4 regions of the Sinorhizobium sp. FG01 genome follow, and region 1 is predicted to be linked to each of the others. Evidence: riboswitches for the same ligand, from Rfam matches in the RefSeq annotation. Region 1 holds a riboswitch; each other region holds the start of a gene.
What was found. A riboswitch is a leader RNA that binds a small molecule or an ion and turns the genes downstream of it on or off. The one in region 1 is predicted to bind cobalamin.
Positions count from the first base shown of each region.

Region 1 (4,286 bases):
GATGCCCCACAAATTTTGTGGGAAAAATCGTTGGATTAAACTGTCACTACCGACAGTTACATGTGTCGCCCGAGCCTGACAGCATCGCTCCATCGCGCAAACACGATGGAGCGAAAGATGATCAGGATAGTGAACGGAAACGCTCGCGGAAAACATCCGCAGGCCATCGACGAGATGTTCCGGCTGCGCAAGCGCGTCTTCCACGACTTCTTGAAATGGGACGTCAGGACCGAGGGCGATTGGGAAATCGACCACTACGACAAGGCCAATCCGCTCTATGTGATGTCCTATTCGCCGGAAACCGGGAAGCTGCGTGGCTCGCTCAGGCTCCTGCCGACGCTGGGGCCGAACATGCTGGATGATACATTCCCGGTGCTGCTCGGCGGCAACCCGGAAATCCGGAGCGCTTCGGTCTGGGAATCGAGCCGCTTCTGCATCGACCCGGATATTTCCCAGGACCGGTCTTCGAACCAGGTGACGGTCGCCGCCGCCGAACTGATGTGCGGCGTCGGCGAACTTGGCCTTGCCTCCGGCATCAGCCACATCGTCACCGTCACAGACGTCTTCCTTGAGCGGATGTTCCGCCGCATGGGGTGCCCCGGAGAACGGATTGCCGAGCCGCACAGGATCGGCAATGTCTACGCGGTCGCGGTCGCCTGGGAAGTGTCGAGAAGCCTGCTTCGACAGATGAAGGCCGTTGCCCTCATCGAAGGCACGGTGCTCGAACGGCCCATGTCGCTCGAAACTGCAAGGGCGGCCTAATCATGGCCGGGCCGTTCAGGCGGCCCGGCCCTTCCTGTCTCGGAACACGTATTAACGCAAACGCCGTCTTGTCGTTGCGCCCTCACCCTAACGTCGTATGATGTGACTACAGGCGCCCCTGTCCCGCGATCAGCGGAGCGAAATGCAGGAAAGACGAGTGTCAGTGTCCCGATCCACTGCGTCCTTGAGGATGATGCACCTTGCGGCCGCTCTGCTGCCCCTCGCCTTGGCTATGCCTGGGCAGGCATCGGCCACCGACGTCTGCGCGCGCCTCAGCGCCCGCCTCGCAGAGCTGCCGGCGGCGTTCACGACAAACGCCAATCTGCGCGATTTCACCGGCGCGGTTTCGCGGCAGAACATCGAACTTCGCCGCGCCAGGAACGAAAGGCGGCGCATGGAATGCAGCGACGAGTCCGTCGTCTACATCGAAAGCGAAAATGCGGCTGCCTGTGCCGAGCTTGACGATGCGATTGCGCGCATGGAGGACAATCTCCACACGCTCAAGGCCCAACGCCGGCACCTGATTTCGAAGGGCAATGAGGACATGCGCCGGCGGATCCTCGCCGCCATGGAATTGAACGACTGCTCGGGGGACGCCGCTCCGAACTGGGACGAGACGGTTCCGGATGAATTCGGCACCGAAGAGGCGCGCGCTCATCGCAACATCCTCGAAAGCTTCCCGCCGGACGGCGAGGACTATCCGTTGCTGTTCGATGGTCCGACCGACGATTTCACATTCATGGAGAACGGCGCGGCAGGCGGCTTCAGGACCATGTGCGTGCGGACCTGCGACGGAGCATTTTTCCCGATTTCGTCGAACGCCACGCCGGCCGACTTCGGACGCGACGCCGAGCTTTGCCGGGCACGATGCCCCGGCGCCGATACGGAACTCTATTATCACGTCCTCGCCACCGAGGAGAGCGAGCAGATGGTTTCGGCGTCCACGGGAAGGCCGTACAGGGAACTCCCCAACGCCTTCGCCTATCGTGTGCGCGACGTCGGTTCTCCCGGCATCTGCGGCTGCCAGATTCCGAAGATCACGACGGATCAGAACAAAAGCACCACCTCGGGAACCAAGCTTTCGGTGGTCAGCCCTTCCGTCGTGACGATCGAGGGGCCGTCTGCACCAGCCTTCGGACCAGCGGGGGCAAAGCCCGTGGAAGAGCGCCCCTATGATCCGAAGAGCAGCAAGGTCCGCGTTGTCGGTCCTGCCTTCCTGCCACAGGAAGAGAGCGCGATCGATCTCAAGAACCCTCGGGGATCGCGTTACCAGCCGCTGCAGAACGAGTGACACCTTCCCTTTGGGCGGTCGTTACGAGGCTGTCGCGGACGCCCCATCCTTCGTCGAAAACGAGGTCCTCGAGCGGCAAGCGTTGCCGCCAGCCCTTCACCGCCAATTCCGGCTGCTGGTAGAGGCGATCGACATAGCCAAGGCACAGCCAGGCGACGATTTCGATGTGCTCCGGAATTCCGAGGATATCTTTGACCTCGTTCTCGTGGAAAATGCTGACCCAACCGACGCCGACGCCTTCGGACCGCGCCGCGAGCCAAAGATTCTGCACCGCGCAAACCGTCGAATACACGTCCATTTGCGAATTGTGCGTGCGGCCGAGCACGACGGCGCCGCCGCGGGTCCGGTCGCAGGTCACGCAAATGCCGAGCGGCGCCTTGCGTATGCCCTCGAGCTTGAGTGACCGGTATTTCGCCTGCGCCTCGCCCGAAAACATTCCGGCTGCCTCCTCATTGGCGCGCTGGAAAGCCTGCCAGACCCTCTCCCGCGTCTCGATTCGCCGTACGAGCACGAAGTTCCACGGCTGCATGAAGCCGACGGACGGGGCACGATGCGCCGCTTCGAGCAGGCGGGCGATCAGCGGTTCGGGCAGCGGTTCGGGCAGGAACTCGTCGCGCACGTCGCGGCGCGTCTCGATGGCACGATAGACGGCGGCGCGCTCGTCCGGCGAAAAGGCACCGGCCGCCGCAAGGCAGCCGTTCGGGTCAGGCAGCATCGTTCGATCCCCAACAATGCGCAACCTCCCGCCGTCCGCGCGGGGCCGGTCTATCTCGCCAGGCCGGTCTTCTGACTTCGGATCACTCGGCTGCGCCACCTTCCCAGATCGCATCAGGAACCAGTGGCAAAGCTCTGAAAATACTCAGAACTCTTTTGGCGCAGACGTCACCGTCACAGCGTTGGGCACGTGCCGGAATTCTACCGGCTTCCCGATTCTCCCGCAGCAAGCGGGCACCTGACGGCCGCATATGGGCACAGCCGCCGGCGAAACGCAAGGCGGGGGCGCCGCGTCCTGCTCAAGCCGGCCGATAACGCACGAAGGCGAAGGCATCGCCGTTGGGCGACCAGTTCGGAACGTTCATCGTCCCCTGCCCGCCGAAGAGTTCGAAGAGGACACGCGCATTGCTGCCTTCCGGATCCATCAGCCGAAGCCGCACATCGAGATCGCGCGGATGGTCGAAGACCTCGCCGTCATAGGACAGCACCAGCAGATGCCTGCCGTCCGGCGACGGGTGCGGGAACCAGTCACCATAAGGGCTGTCGGTGATGCGCTGGACATCGCTGCCGTCCGGCCTCACCCGCCAGATCTGCATGCGGCCGGTGCGGCTCGAATTGAAATAGATCCACGCACCGTCCGGCGACCAGTCCGGGCCGTCGTTGCGGCCCTCGCCATGCGTCAGGCGCCGCTCCTCTCCGCCATCGACCGAAATCGTGTAGATGTCGAAGATCTGGTCGCGGATCCCGCAATAGGTCAAGGTTTTCCCATCCGGGGACCAGCCGTGCCAATAGGACGGCAGGTTGCGCGTCACCAGTCGCGGCGTGCCGCCCTCGGCCGGCAGCAGATAGATCGCCGACTTGCCGAATTCGGTCTTGTCGCTGATCGCCAGCGTTTTCCCGTCCGGCGAAATGCCGTGATCGTTGTTGCATTGCCCGGCAAAGCCCGTGTCGATTTCCACGGGCTCGGAACCGTCAAAGGCAAGCCGATAGAGCCTGCCGTCGCCGTTGATGATCAGTGATTTGCCGTCCGGCGACCAGTTCGGCGCCTCGACCAGCCGCTCCGTCTGCCAGACGACTTGCGTCTCGCCGGTGGCAATATCGAAAATCTCCACCGAACTGCGCATGATCTACCCTCGGTCGCGGAAACGGTTGGTGATCGGATAGCGCCGGTCCCGGCCGAAATTCTTCTTGGTGATCTTGACCCCGGGAGCCGACTGCCGCCGCTTGTATTCGGCGATGTAGAGCAGGTGTTCGATCCGATGCACCGTGGCCTCGTCATGCCCGCGGGCGACGATTTCCTCGGTACTCAGTTCCTTCTCCACCAGGCACTCGAGAATGTCGTCGAGGACCGGATAGGGCGGCAGCGAGTCCTGGTCGGTCTGGTTGGGCCGCAGTTCGGCCGAGGGCGCCTTGTCGATGATGTTCAGCGGGATGACCTCGCCGGAGGGGCCGAGTGCTCCGGGCGGCACAGCGCCATTGCGCCAGCGCGACAGTGCATAGACCTGCATCTTGTAAAGGT
Region 1 covers NZ_NWTB01000003.1:279,000-283,285, forward strand. Annotated here, with positions in the region: gene CO656_RS04025 (acyl-homoserine-lactone synthase) at 118-762, shown strand; gene CO656_RS04030 (DUF2865 domain-containing protein) at 905-2,053, shown strand; gene bluB (5,6-dimethylbenzimidazole synthase) at 2,007-2,768, opposite strand; cobalamin riboswitch at 2,812-3,024, opposite strand; gene CO656_RS04040 (TolB family protein) at 3,067-3,891, opposite strand; gene CO656_RS04045 (NAD+ synthase) at 3,895-4,286, opposite strand, start outside.

Region 2 (4,286 bases), 130 kb from region 1:
CAGATGGCAACTGTGGGACGAGCTTCCTTCTTCCCTTCGGAAGTCTGCGCTCCCCCGACATCGCCGGCGATACGCACCCACTCGTCAACCCCGATCACGCCCCTGCCCGGCCACCAGATGCCGGCTTTCAGCAGCGGCCGCGCCGGTTGCGGCTTTTCGGCGCCATCGATCAGCGCCTCGGCATAGTCGAGGAACAGGCCGGCATTGTCCGCGCCGCCTTCGTTGAAATAGGCCCAGAGACGCTCACGGTCTTCCGCTGCAACGGTCGAGAAAGGGTCGAGACCCGGGTCCGGCTTGTCGTCCCCCGGCAGCACCGCAATCTTGAACTTGCCCGCCACCGCCGCGGCATAGAGCGCCTCCAGCACGTAGCGAAAATAGCTGGCGCCGCCGAGCGGCCGGACGACGATCAGCTTCGCATGTCGCGCGGTACGTTCGACGTAGGTGTCGACCGACATCGGATGCATGAGGTTCATGAGGCTGGCGATGCGCAGGCTATTCCCGCTCGCGCGCCGGCGATGCGCGGCGGCAATCGACGCAAGCTCGGTATCGGCCGCCGACAGGAACAGGATATCGGCCGGGCTTTGCCCGAGATCGATCGCTTCGTCGCCGTCGGCGATCGTGCCTTTCTGGGCTAGGAGGAGATGCATTGTTGCTTCCCGCTGGGCTCGTGAAGAGACCCCTCCCCAGCCCCTCCCCACAATGGGGAGGGGTTAGGTCGTGCCACACGCACTCTTTCCCCGAGTATCAGCCGTTCGTGCCATAACGCCGCCCCCCTTTGGGAACGAAAGCGCCGCCGCAAATGCCAGCCGAGCCCCTCCCCCTTGTGGGGAGGGGTTGGGGAGGGGCTCTTCTCACACGCGCTCAAAACAACCTCACGCCAGCGCCGAAATCGCCGCGCGCACGGCCGCCTCGTCCATGTCGTGCAGGCCGATGACGACGAGGCGCGTGTCGCGCGTCTCGCCGGGTGCCCAGGCACGGTCGTAATATTGATCGACCCGGCTGCCGACCGCCTGGATCAACAGACGCATTGGCTTGCCGGGTACGTCGGCAAAGCCCTTGAGGCGTAAAACGTCGTGCTCGGCGATGACGGCCTTGAGCCGGTCGATGAAGGCCGCCGGTTCGGCAATCGGGCCAAGTTCGACGACGAAGCTGTCGAATTCGTCGTGATCATGTTCCTCGCCGGCCTCATGCTCCATCTCGTGATGCGATTTGCGGTCGGCGATCTCGTCTTCCGTGCCGACGCCAAGCCCGAGCAGGATCGCGGCTGCCACCTCGCCGTTCTTGGCCTCGATCATCGCCGGCTTGCGGCTGATGCGCGAGGCGACTTCGTCACGCACGGACTTGAGGCCCGCAGCATCGATGAGATCGGTCTTGTTCAGAACGATGAGGTCGGCGGCGGTGAGTTGGTCCTCGAAGAGCTCTTCCAGCGGGCTCTCATGGTCAAGGTTGTCGTCATTGACGCGCAGCGCATCGACCTTGTCGTGATCGTCGGCAAAACGGCCGGCGGCAACGGCGGCGCTGTCGACGACGGTCACGACGCCATCGACCGTCACTTCGCTGCGGATGTCGGGCCAGTTGAAAGCGGCGACCAGCGGTTGCGGCAGCGCAAGGCCGGAGGTCTCGATGACAATATGATCCGGGCGGTTCTCTCGCTCGAGCAGCTTGGTCATGGTCGGAATGAAGTCGTCGGCGACGGTGCAGCAGATGCAGCCATTGGTGAGCTCGATGATGTCCTCTTCCGAGCAGGCTTCAGCGCCGCAGCCCTTCAGCACGTCGCCGTCGACGCCGAGATCGCCGAACTCGTTGATGATCAATGCGATCCGCTTGCCCTCGGCGTTCTGCAGCAGGTTGCGGATCATCGTCGTCTTGCCGGCGCCGAGGAAGCCGGTGATGACCGTGGCGGGGATCTTGCCCGACTGGGCCTTTGCAAGTGTCATGAATCAACCCTTCATTTTCAGCGGCAACCCAGCCGCGACGAAATAGACTTCGGCGGACTTCTCCGCGACGATTTGATGGAGGCGGCCGGCATGGTCGCGGAAGTCTCGCGCCATGCGGTTCTCCGGCACGATGCCGAGACCGACCTCATTGGAGACGATGATGACGCGCGCCTGCATGGCAGGCAGCAAGCCGGCAAGTGCCGCAAACTCGGCCGGCATGTCGCGCTCTTCCATCATCAGGTTCGTCACCCACAGCGTGAGGCAGTCGACAAGAATTACGCGCTCCGGTGCATCCAGTCGACGAAGCAGGCCGGAGAGATCGAGCGGTTCCTCGTGCGTTGCCCAGCCCTTGCCCTGCCGCGCGGCCTGGTGGCGGGCGATACGATCGCGCATTTCCTCGTCATAGGCGCGGCCGGTCGCAACATAGTGCATCCCGAGCCCCGAGGCTTCGGCGAGCTTCTCCGCGAAACTGGATTTCCCGGAGCGCGCGCCGCCGAGCACGAAGACCGGACCGGCATTGGAGAATGTCATCCGACCAGATCCCATGCGAGGAAACTGGTGGGGACAAAGCAACGATAGCAAGCGGACGCGTGACGGGCACGCGCGAAAGACGATAAATAAGCCACGACAACCTCCGTGCTGGCATTGGGGAGGACTCCCCCGGGCGATGCCCTGATGGACGGCAGGTCTCCTGGCTCTCGGCGTCACGGGCAAGCGCTGCGCACGCGGTGCCCAGCGCTATTGGGCCCGAACGGGTCCGCCTCGCCTTCCCGGCGTCTGCTGGCTCGTGAAGGCGGACGATTCGTAGAAAGAGAGGCGTCCAGCCCGGCTGCTCACGATGCCACGCCAGTGGCTTTTCCGGCGTGCCTCCAATTCCGCGACAACTGCCCCATGCAGTTTCACCGGAAGAGGTGCGGCATGCCCGATGGCGAACCCTGACCGTTCTACAGTCGCGGGGTCGGCTGCGATAAGGGCGCCCGGTGTGGGTCCGCCCGTCACATTCCCATTTACTCTCCCGCGCCGCTTCGGTGCGGGGGAACCATCCAATGCGTTAATTATGAAGCGGATGCGTCAAAGTCAATCGACGGTCTGCGACGCGAGGTCGGCAAGTTGCGGCAGCGCGAGGTGCGTCGCCAACTCGGCGCCTTTCTCCTAATCCGAACGGGTAGGCAGACGCCCGTCCCAAGCGCGTGATAAAACGGGCATTCGAACCCGAGGCGGCTCCGATGCTTCGCCACGATGTTCGATTATGTCCACGGCACTGAATTTGTCAGTTCAGCCTGGAGGGGGTGCGATGGCATATCTGCGTCGTGCCGCATTTGTCGCGCTGAGTGTCGCGCTTTACGGCTCCATGCCAAGCAAGGCCGCCGAACCGATTGGTCAGGCGATCCGGATCAAGACTGAGGTCAGCGGAGCGAGCGGACCACTGGTCGTCACGGACCCGGTGCACCGCGACGAGCGGATTCGGACATCCAGATCCGGCCTTGGCCAGTTCGTCTTCCGAGATGGAAGCAAGCTTGCCGTCGGTGCCGGCTCGTCGGTCGTCATCGACAAATTCGTCTTCGACGACTCGAGATCGGTGCAGAAGCTGACCGTCGCGGCGGCGAAGGGAACGTTTCGCTGGATCAGCGGCAACTCGGGGCACTCGGCCTACCAGATCCTGACACCGGCCGGAACCATCGGCGTTCGAGGCACGGTCTTCGACTTTTACGTCGGCGGAGACGGCACGACGGCAGTGGTGCTCCTGAGCGGCGCTGCCGAATTTTGCGGCCGAGGCGGCTGTCAACAGCTGACGCGGCGCTGCGACTGCGTGGTCGCCCGTCCCAATGGCGATATGACCGATACGCGACGGGTCGACCGAAGCATCCTCAGGACACTCGGCAACCAGCAGGCCTTGCCGTTCCTCTCCGGCAGGCAGCAGCTGTCGCCCGGATGGAGCGGCACCGGCTGCGGCCTTTCAGCTGAGATCCAGATCCGTCCAGATCGGGTCCGGCCGCTCGTCGCACCGCCACCCGAACCGGCTCCGCCTGTCGAGACGCCGCCCCAACCCAAGCCACCCAAACCCGACAAGCCTCACAAACCCGACAAGCCTCACAAACCCGACAAGCCTCACAAACCGGACAAGCCCCAAAAACCAGAAAAGCCGGGCAAGCCGGACAAACACGACAAGAGCTGGCACGATAAACCGAACAAGTTCGACAGGTCGGACAGGCCGCGCAACCGTGATTACTCGCACGAGCGGAGCAAGGACCGTTCGTTCGGACGACGGTGACTGTAATTGAAGTGCCGGAAAAGCGGCGCCTTTTGCATCAGTCGGCGAAGCACCTATTCGCCAGCCGCATCCTTCGC
Region 2 covers NZ_NWTB01000003.1:410,478-414,763, forward strand. Annotated here, with positions in the region: gene cobN (cobaltochelatase subunit CobN) at 1-647, opposite strand, end outside; gene cobW (cobalamin biosynthesis protein CobW) at 873-1,937, opposite strand; gene cobU (bifunctional adenosylcobinamide kinase/adenosylcobinamide-phosphate guanylyltransferase) at 1,941-2,468, opposite strand; cobalamin riboswitch at 2,601-2,996, opposite strand; gene CO656_RS04685 (FecR domain-containing protein) at 3,232-4,209, shown strand; gene CO656_RS04690 (adenylate/guanylate cyclase domain-containing protein) at 4,263-4,286, opposite strand, start outside.
Region 2: linked by a shared signal. The riboswitch ahead of cobU (bifunctional adenosylcobinamide kinase/adenosylcobinamide-phosphate guanylyltransferase) and the one ahead of bluB (5,6-dimethylbenzimidazole synthase) in region 1 are both predicted to bind cobalamin.

Region 3 (4,286 bases), on a different contig from region 1:
CAGTCGGCTTTGCCGACGGCGTCGATGAAGCGGCCGTCAGCGCCGCCGCCGAGGAGGCCATGAGCAGGGGCCGGGTCGCCGCGGTCCTCGTCGAAACGCCGGCCAATCCCACCAACAGCCTCGTCGACGTCGCGATGATCCGCCGCATTGCCGAAAAGATCGGCGAAAGACAGGGGCAAAGGCCGATCGTCGCCTGCGACAACACCCTGCTCGGCCCGGTCTTCCAGCACCCGATCGACCACGGCGCGGACCTGTCGCTCTATTCGCTCACCAAGTATGTCGGCGGCCACTCCGACCTGATCGCCGGCGCCGTGCTCGGCTCGAAGGCGCTGATCAAACAGGTGAAGGCGCTGCGCGGCTCGATCGGCACGCAGCTCGACCCGCATTCCTGCTGGATGCTCGGCCGGTCGCTCGAAACGCTGTCGGTCCGGATGGAGAAGGCGAACGAGAATGCCCGGATCGTCGCCGAGTTCCTGCGCGACCACCCGAAGGTCGAAGGGATCCACTATCTGCCCTTCCACGACGAAGCCTCGCCGGTCGGGCGGACCTTTGCCGCGCAATGCACCGGCGCCGGCTCGACCTTCTCCTTCGACATCGCCGGCGGCCAGGAGGCAGCCTTCCGTTTCTTGAACGCCCTGCAGATCTTCAAGCTCGCCGTCAGCCTCGGGGGCACGGAATCGCTTGCGAGCCACCCGGCGGCGATGACTCATTCGGGCGTGCCGATCGAGGTGCGGCGCCGGATCGGCGTGCTCGAATCGACTATCCGCCTGTCGATCGGCATCGAGCACCCGGACGACCTCGTCGCCGACGTCGCGAACGCTCTGACGACCGTCTGATCCATTGAGCGGGGGCCGTCCCCCGATCAATGCGTCAGAATATTGACTACGTTGCCGAACGGATCGCGCACGAAGAGCGTCGCACACCCCAGGGTTCGTCAGTGATGTCATAGACGATTTCGATGCCGGCCGCCTTCGCGCGCCGATAGACTTCGTCGACATCGTCCACCTCGATCGAGAGCGCCGGCACCGGCGTTCCCGATCCGCCTTCAATGGCAAAGCTGACCTGCGGCATTGCCGATCCGCCTTCCGCCGCAAAGGTGACCAGCCAGCCGTGATCCATCACCACGTTGAGGCCAAGCAGATCCGTATAGAAACTGCGCGCGCGTTGCGGATCGGATACTTGAAGATTGGGCACGATGCGTCGGACTGCCATTGGATCCTCCCCAGTTTCATCGTCCTCTTTCCTAGGCTTCAGCCGCGTTGAAAGCCAAGCGTGAAAAGGGCGAGCGAAGCTATCGAAGCGATCGTGCGGACATGGTTCCACCAGACCCAATCGGTCAAGTAGCGCTGCTGCCAGACTTCGGTGGCGGCCTCGACCGAAGTGGCATTCGCCAGCGCGTTGTTGAGCGGAACGTTAAAGACCATCGTCACCGCGAATGTGCCGGCGAGGTAGACGAGTCCGCCCGCCGCCAGGAGATAGCTCCCCTCCCCGCCCCAGATGAAAGCGGCAGCTATGAGGATCACGCCGAGCAGCGCCGTGCCCATGAAGGCGGCGAAGAACAACGGATTCTGGATCACGACGTTGATCGCGTTCATGGCAGCAACGCCCTGCTCCGCCGGCAATCGCCGCAGCGCCTGCATGATGCAGACGGAAAAGACGAAGAAGAGCCCGGCCATAAGTCCGGATCCGATGACGGCGGCAAAGGACAGGGCAGGAACAAGGGCAAGCATCGCACGGACCCCGGGTCGATCGTGCGGCCTGCGGCCGCACGCGCTGCCCAAGAGATAACCGACCAATGCGATATAGTCATCAGGAGTTGTTCCCCATGTGGCGGGCAACGCGAAATGCGCGCAACCCTCTCCTCCACTTTCCACCGCGGCGCGATTGACATCATTGGCGGCCACACCTAATCATCGCTGATCGGTTGGTTCCCGGAATGCGAACGTGTTTCGGGAGTAAACGGGAATGTGACGGATGGACCCAAGCTGGGCATCTCAATCACTGCCGACCCCGCGACTGTAGAGCAGCGTGAATTTGCCGTTCCGGAGCAATCCGGAAGAAGCCACTGGAACAGCCGCGAGAGGGCGGTTCGGTTCTGGGAAGGCGAGGCAAATCCTTGGTGACTAGGCTAGCCTGGGCACCTGACGCTGCGAGCCAGGAAACCTGCCAAGCGATACGGGCATAGTGCCCAAGGGGAATATCCCATTGCCATCACGGAGGTTGTCATGGCTACGTCTACAGTTTCGAGCATTCCGCTCTCCCTCAGCGACCGTCTGACCGCGGGCATCATCGCCCTCATGATCGGTGGCTTCCTCGTTTTCGGTGCCGGCCTGGCGAATTCGGCCGTGCTGCACGACACGGCACACGACACGCGCCATTCCTACGGCTTCCCCTGCCACTAAGCGAAGTCATGGAGCGCCTGCCGCGTTCCACACCAAACGATACAACAATCGACCCTCCGGTGCTCGGAGCGCGCGTCGTGCGTCTGGCACGCGCCCGCGCCTTCAAGCGCCGGCTTGCGTCGATGGAATCGGGCCGGCTTACCGCAAGGCGGCCACGCCCGCTGAGGAAAATCGACAATGATCGTCAAGACACTTCTGGCCGCGGTCGTGGCCGGGCTGATCGCCGGCGTCTTCATGACCGGCGCCCAGGAATTGCGGGTCACGCCGCTTATCCTGCATGCGGAAGAATTCGAGGGCGAAGCGCCGGCTGCAACCGGGCAGCCCGCCGGCGAGCAGCCGGCCACGGATCATCAGCAGCATTCGTCGCTGAAAGGATCCCAGATGTTAGGCGAGATGCTCGCAGCACTTTCGCCGGTCACCCCCGCCTATGCCCATGAGGGCGAAGAACACGAGGAAGGCGGCATCATGTTCGGCATGAGCCGCTTTTCCGGCACGCTTGCCGCCAATCTGGTCACCGGCGCCGGCTTCTCGTTGCTGCTTGCAGGCATCAGCCTGATGATCGGCTACCCGATCACGCTTGCCAATGGCGCGCTCTGGGGCGCCTTCGGCTGGCTCGCCGTGCACCTGCTTCCGGCCGTAGGCCTGCCGCCGGAACTGCCGGGCTTTCCGGCGGCCGAGCTTGGCGACCGGCAGCTCTGGTGGGGGGCGACGGTGCTACTCTCGGCCGTGGGACTCTATCTGCTGGCACTCCGCCCGGAAATCGTCGCCAAGCTCGCGGGTCTCGTCCTAGTCGCCGCTCCCCATCTTTATGGTGCGCCGCAGCCGCTCGACATTTCCAGCAACGTGCCGGCTGTGCTCGGCGCCGAGTTCGCCGTCGCCGCGCTTGCGACGACGCTCGCCTTCTGGCTGGTGCTCGGCATCGTCTCCGGTTTCATCAACGACCGGTTTCTCCGGGCGCACTAACCGGCCCCCGCGCCTTCGCCGCTTGTCCTCTCCCCGCCTGCGGGCAGCACGCGGGGAGAAGGCAAGGGTCTCATTTGCTATCGAGCAGGTGGGCCCGCAGCATCTCTCGTCGAAGCTCGGGCTCGAGCAGCACGCAGGTGTCGCAGAAGCTGCCGCCCTCGGCACGATAGAAAAGGCAACAGCCGCCGCGGATCCGGTAGGTCCTGGAGCGAAGCTCTCCCCCACTGCCGGAGGCCGCTTCGATCTTTTCGTAGTGAAGCTGCCGCGAGGCAAGCGGCGAGTGGGCCTTTTTGACGATCGCCAGCGCCTGCCCCGTCGCCCTGTCCTCCCGTTGCCGCCGCCGCCCGATCTCCAGGAAAGCGCCGGCGAGACTGTCCGCGGCCAACCGCCATTGCGCGCGCGCTGACAGGCCGCAGCGGCGTTTCAGCAGCGCGATCACCGGCTTCAGATGCGCAACGAAGGCATCGTGAAAGCGTCGAGTCGGCTCGTCCGGCTCGATCTCACTCTCGCTCCGCGGAAGGTCGACGAGGAAATGAAAGCGGCCGGCCACAAGCGACCTCCCGTCGCGGGCACGCAAATAGGTTTCGAAACGCAGGCCCGCGACCACCGGAACAAGGCCGCTCACAAGATAGATCGCGCCCGCCGCAAGGCTCAGCTGATGGCTGTAGAAGGCGACCAGGTGCGCCGCTCGAATCTTATCGTCCATGCCGGACGCGAAACGGTCCTGATAGGCCAGGCAGGTCTCGAGGTTTGCCGGCTTCGACCAGAAAGCGTCTGGCGATTGGAAATGTGCGTCAGAGGTCGCGACCGAACAGGCGACCTCCGGAATGGAGGCCGCCAGCCATTCGATCGCGGCAGCCGCCTCCATGACCGCTCTGCTTTCCCGCTGCCGATGCCCCTGCCCCATGCTCCGTCCCATCA
Region 3 covers NZ_NWTB01000004.1:351,104-355,389, reverse strand. Annotated here, with positions in the region: gene CO656_RS07180 (cystathionine gamma-synthase family protein) at 1-836, shown strand, start outside; partial or broken gene CO656_RS07175 (glyoxalase superfamily protein) at 863-1,212, opposite strand; gene CO656_RS07170 (anthrone oxygenase family protein) at 1,251-1,730, opposite strand; cobalamin riboswitch at 1,909-2,186, shown strand; gene CO656_RS07165 (CbtB-domain containing protein) at 2,226-2,402, shown strand; gene CO656_RS07160 (CbtA family protein) at 2,580-3,365, shown strand; gene CO656_RS07155 (ferric iron reductase) at 3,436-4,272, opposite strand; gene CO656_RS07150 (glucoamylase family protein) at 4,284-4,286, opposite strand, start outside.
Region 3: linked by a shared signal. The riboswitch ahead of CO656_RS07165 (CbtB-domain containing protein) and the one ahead of bluB (5,6-dimethylbenzimidazole synthase) in region 1 are both predicted to bind cobalamin.

Region 4 (4,286 bases), on a different contig from region 1:
TGCTGTTCGACTGCGCCTTGGCCGTGACCGCAACGGAAAGCGGGCGGGACGGCGAGGACGATAGCGTATAGGTGCGCATCACCGGTTCCTCGCCGACGGGGAGTTCCAGCGTCACGAACTGCCCGGGCAGGTAGCGGAACCAGGCCGGCCTGTCGGACCGGAAGGTGAAGGTCATCACGTCCGCGGTCTCGCCGACCGCGGAGATGCATTCGAGCAGGAACTGGCGATCTTTCCAGGGCTGCAGTTCGTCGAAGTGGTGAAAGGAGCGTGCCATTTCCATCGTCATGCCACCCGCGACAGAGGAGCGGCGCTGCCCTGCAGGCGATCCTGCATGAAGCGCGAATACCAGTCGACGAACTGCATGACCCCGCCCTCGTGTTCGGCCGAATAGGGACCCGGCTCATAGGCCGGCGAGCGGATGCCGAAGGCGTTTTCCTCGACGATCTGCCGGTCCTGGTCGTTGGTCTCGGTCCAGACATGGGTGAGGTCTTCGAGGGTATAGTCGACCCCTTCGACCGCATCCTTGCTGACGAGCCATTTCGTCGTGACCTGCGTCAGTTCCGGCCCGAGCGGCAGCACGCGGAAGGTGATCGCATGGTCGCCGAGGATGTGGTTCCACGTCGTCGGGTAATGGAAGAGCAGCAGCGTGCCGATGCGGTTCGCGCTTATGTCGCCGGAAAGCTGCTTGCGGACCGCCTTCTCGCCGGACATCGTATAGCTCTCCGCCCCGTTGATCAGCGGCATCCTCGTCATGCGGAACTGGCCGGTCGGCCCGATCTTGAAGGCGCTCGGCAGCCCCGCCGCCTCGCATCTCTCCCAATGGGCACCGATTTCCGGATCGTCCATGGCGCCCTGGACGCCCGTCACAGTCGGAGCCTCGGGATAGGTCCGGCAGAGTTCCGGATGGTTGGCGGCGCAATGGTAGCACTCGCGGTTGTTCTCCCAGACGAGCTTCCAATTGCCCTTCTCGACGATGGTGCTTTCATAGGCGACCTTGGTTTCGCCGAGGCGATGCGGCGCGAGATAGGCTGCAACCGTGTCGCGGAAGGGCTGGAAATCCATGGGCCGCTCGGCAAGGCTGATGAAGATATAGCCGCCGACCGTTTCGCAATTGACCGGCTTCAGGCTGTGCTGGGCCGGATCGAAATCCTCCGGCATCTGCCGGGCGAAGAGCAGCCTGCCATCGAGTTCGTAGGTCCACTGGTGATAGGGACAAACGAGCTTGGCCGAGGATCCCTTGTGCTGGGTGCAAACGCGCGAGCCGCGGTGGCGGCAGGAATTGTGCAGCGCTCGGACCGCCCCCTGGCGATCGCGCACGATGACGATCGGATAGTCGCCGACCTGCAGCGTGAAGTAATTGCCGGGACGCGGGATTTCGCAGTCGTGGCCGACGAATAGCCAGTCTTTGTACCAGATATTCTCCAGGTCCTGACGGTAATAGTCCGGGTCGATGTAGAAGGCCCGATCGAGGCTGTAGCCCTCGCGGCGGGTCTTCAGCTTGCGCAGCATTTCGTTCTGGATGTCCATGCCCATGTCCTCGTTAGCCCTGTTTCGGGCAGGCAGGACAGGAACCGCGCCGGAGAGATGCCGTGCGCCTTGGCTCCGATCCGGCTGCCCGCCGCAACCAGTTACGGTCGTTTTCCTCAAGGCTGGTTTCCGGGCTCTGGAGCGGCCCGAGGGCCCTGCCCGGCGCCTTCCCGGACGATTGTCCAGTGGCCTTATGCCGGGGGTTCACTCCACCACCGTTGCGGGGGCAGCGCCGGGATTTGACCGGCTTCCCAATTCTCCGCCCCTCCCTGCGAAGAAGCGGCACCTTGAGCAATTCGAATCTAAGCGGCCAGACAGGCTCGGCAATTGCCGGTGCGCGACATTCCATTCCAGAAAGACGACAAAGATTTTCGATGCGCGCGCGTTGGAAGTCCTGTGACATCTTCTATAATAAACAATGTGATAGATACATTTTTCGGCAAATGGCGCTTTTTTTTGCAGCGGCATCCAGGCCGCGAAGATCACGGGCCATTTTGCGACATAAAGCGATGCGCGGGCGCCCGAAATACTCTATTAACCATAGTGATTTAGCGTTCGCTGACGGTTCAGTCCGTTCAGCGACAAGTGACGCAGAGGTCGATGGCAAAAATCAGATATTACGACGCCTCAGGCAAACCGCAGGCGCCGGCGCCGAAAACGGCGGGCGGCCATACAGAGTTCCTGCGCACGGGCCGAATCGAGCGGCGCCGGCCGTGGTTGCCCGAACAGCGCCGCTACATGACGCATGAGGAAGTGGCAGAGAGAACCGGACAGAGATTACAGGCGGCGGGAGAGACGACACACAGGCGGATCAACGGCTTTCATGCCTCGATCCAGTTCCCGAAGATGATCTTCCACAGGACCCTCGCCGACAGTCCCCACCTCGGCTATTGCCATGTCACCGCGGCGCGGACTCATCTCGCTCGATCGCGAGACGTCACCTGGGCGTTCTACTTTGCCAACTTCTTCTCCGACCTCGGCGACGAGGCGCACTTCTTCGAACGCATACAGACAAGCTACTCGCGCATGTATTTCGCCGTGGCCATTCAACCCGGCACCGAAGAGGGGCGGATGGTCCTCGATCGAAATGTTCGGGGCAACGGCCTGATCTTCCGGACGCAGGACCCGAAGGTGGCGCTCAAGAACGTCCTGATGCTCGGCGCACGCGACGAAGCGCTGCGGCGGATCATTCGCAGCCTCTGACGCCGGTCAACGACAAAGAAAATCGTTCTGTTTTCCCTCCTCCTCCGTTAAGGAAGCGACGGAAAGGACCAGAACCGCCATGGCCGAAATCATCGATACGCGCAGCGAACCGGATCGGGCGATCGAAACGGCCTGCGCGGTGCTTTCCGAAGGTGAGCCCGTGGCGATCCCGACGGAAACCGTCTACGGCCTTGCAGCAGACGCAACGAGTGCCGATGCGATCAGCCGCATCTACGAGATGAAGGGCCGGCCGCGTTTCAATCCGCTGATCTGCCACGTCTCGGACATGGGAATGGCCGAAGCGCATGTGATATTCGACCCCATCTCCCGACGCCTCGCGGAAGCCTTCTGGCCGGGGCCGCTGACGCTGATTCTCACTCAGCGACCCGAAAGCACCGTGCACGCGCTTGCCTCGGCCGGCCTCGACACGCTCGGGATCCGCATGCCTGAAGGTTTTTCCCGGCGGGTGATCTCACATTTTGGGCGCCCGCTGGCGGCGCCGAGCGCCAATACGTCGGGCAAGATCAGTCCGACCAGCGCGGCCCATGTGGAGGCGGATCTCGGTGCGAAGCTGAAGCTGATCCTCGATGCCGGCCCGGCGGAAATCGGCCTCGAATCGACGATCATCAAGGTCGAAGACGGCCGGCTGCGGCTGCTTCGGCCGGGGGGTCTCGATGCGGCCGAGATCGAGGCGCTCGCCGGCCTTCCCGTTGAGCGGCCGGAAGCGGCCGGCGCGACGATCGAAGCTCCCGGCATGCTCGCCTCGCATTATGCGCCGGGTGCCGCGGTGCGGCTCAATGCGACGGACGTCCACACGGGAGAGGCGCTGATCCGCTTCGGCGGCAAGGCGCTGCCTGGCGAAGGCAGCGCGGCGATCGTCCTCGACCTCAGCCCAACGGGCAATCTCAGGGAAGCGGCCGCCAATCTTTTCGACTATATGAAAAAGGCAGATGCGAGCGGCGCTCGAACCATCGCTTTCGGGCCGATCCCGGGCGAAGGCCTTGGCGAAGCGATCATCGACCGGCTCGAACGGGCCGCAGCCCCGAGGATCTGACCGGAAGCGCGAGACCTGTGTGGTCCGGCTGTTTCGGCAATATAAATCGCAGGCAGGTCATGAGCACAGCAATCCCTTCTCCCGAACTGATCGCCTCGTTCACCGACATCGTCGGCCCCGGCCATGCGCTGACCGGACCGGCGGAGACGGCGCCCTATCTCGTCGAATCGCGCGGGCTTTACCGCGGCACGACACCGCTCGTGCTGAAGCCCGCCTCGGTCGATGAAGTCTCGCGCATCCTGCGGCTCGCCAGCCAGAGCCAGACGGCGATCGTGCCCCAGGGCGGAAACACCGGCCACGTGGCCGGCCAGATCCCGCGCGAGGGAAAGGCCGATGTGGTGCTTTCCCTTGAGCGGCTGAACCGCATCCGCGACATCGACCCGGTCGGCAATGTGATCGTCGCCGACGCCGGCTGCATTCTCGCAGACATTCAGAAGGCGGCGGACGACGTCGACCGGCTGTTTCCGCTGTCGCTTGGCTCCGAAGGATCGGCGCGGATCGG
Region 4 covers NZ_NWTB01000008.1:176,179-180,464, forward strand. Annotated here, with positions in the region: gene CO656_RS15250 (hybrid-cluster NAD(P)-dependent oxidoreductase) at 1-286, opposite strand, end outside; gene CO656_RS15255 (aromatic ring-hydroxylating dioxygenase subunit alpha) at 283-1,527, opposite strand; cobalamin riboswitch at 1,630-1,832, opposite strand; gene CO656_RS15260 (DUF6656 family protein) at 2,128-2,730, shown strand; gene CO656_RS15265 (L-threonylcarbamoyladenylate synthase) at 2,810-3,784, shown strand; gene CO656_RS15270 (FAD-binding oxidoreductase) at 3,844-4,286, shown strand, end outside.
Region 4: linked by a shared signal. The riboswitch ahead of CO656_RS15255 (aromatic ring-hydroxylating dioxygenase subunit alpha) and the one ahead of bluB (5,6-dimethylbenzimidazole synthase) in region 1 are both predicted to bind cobalamin.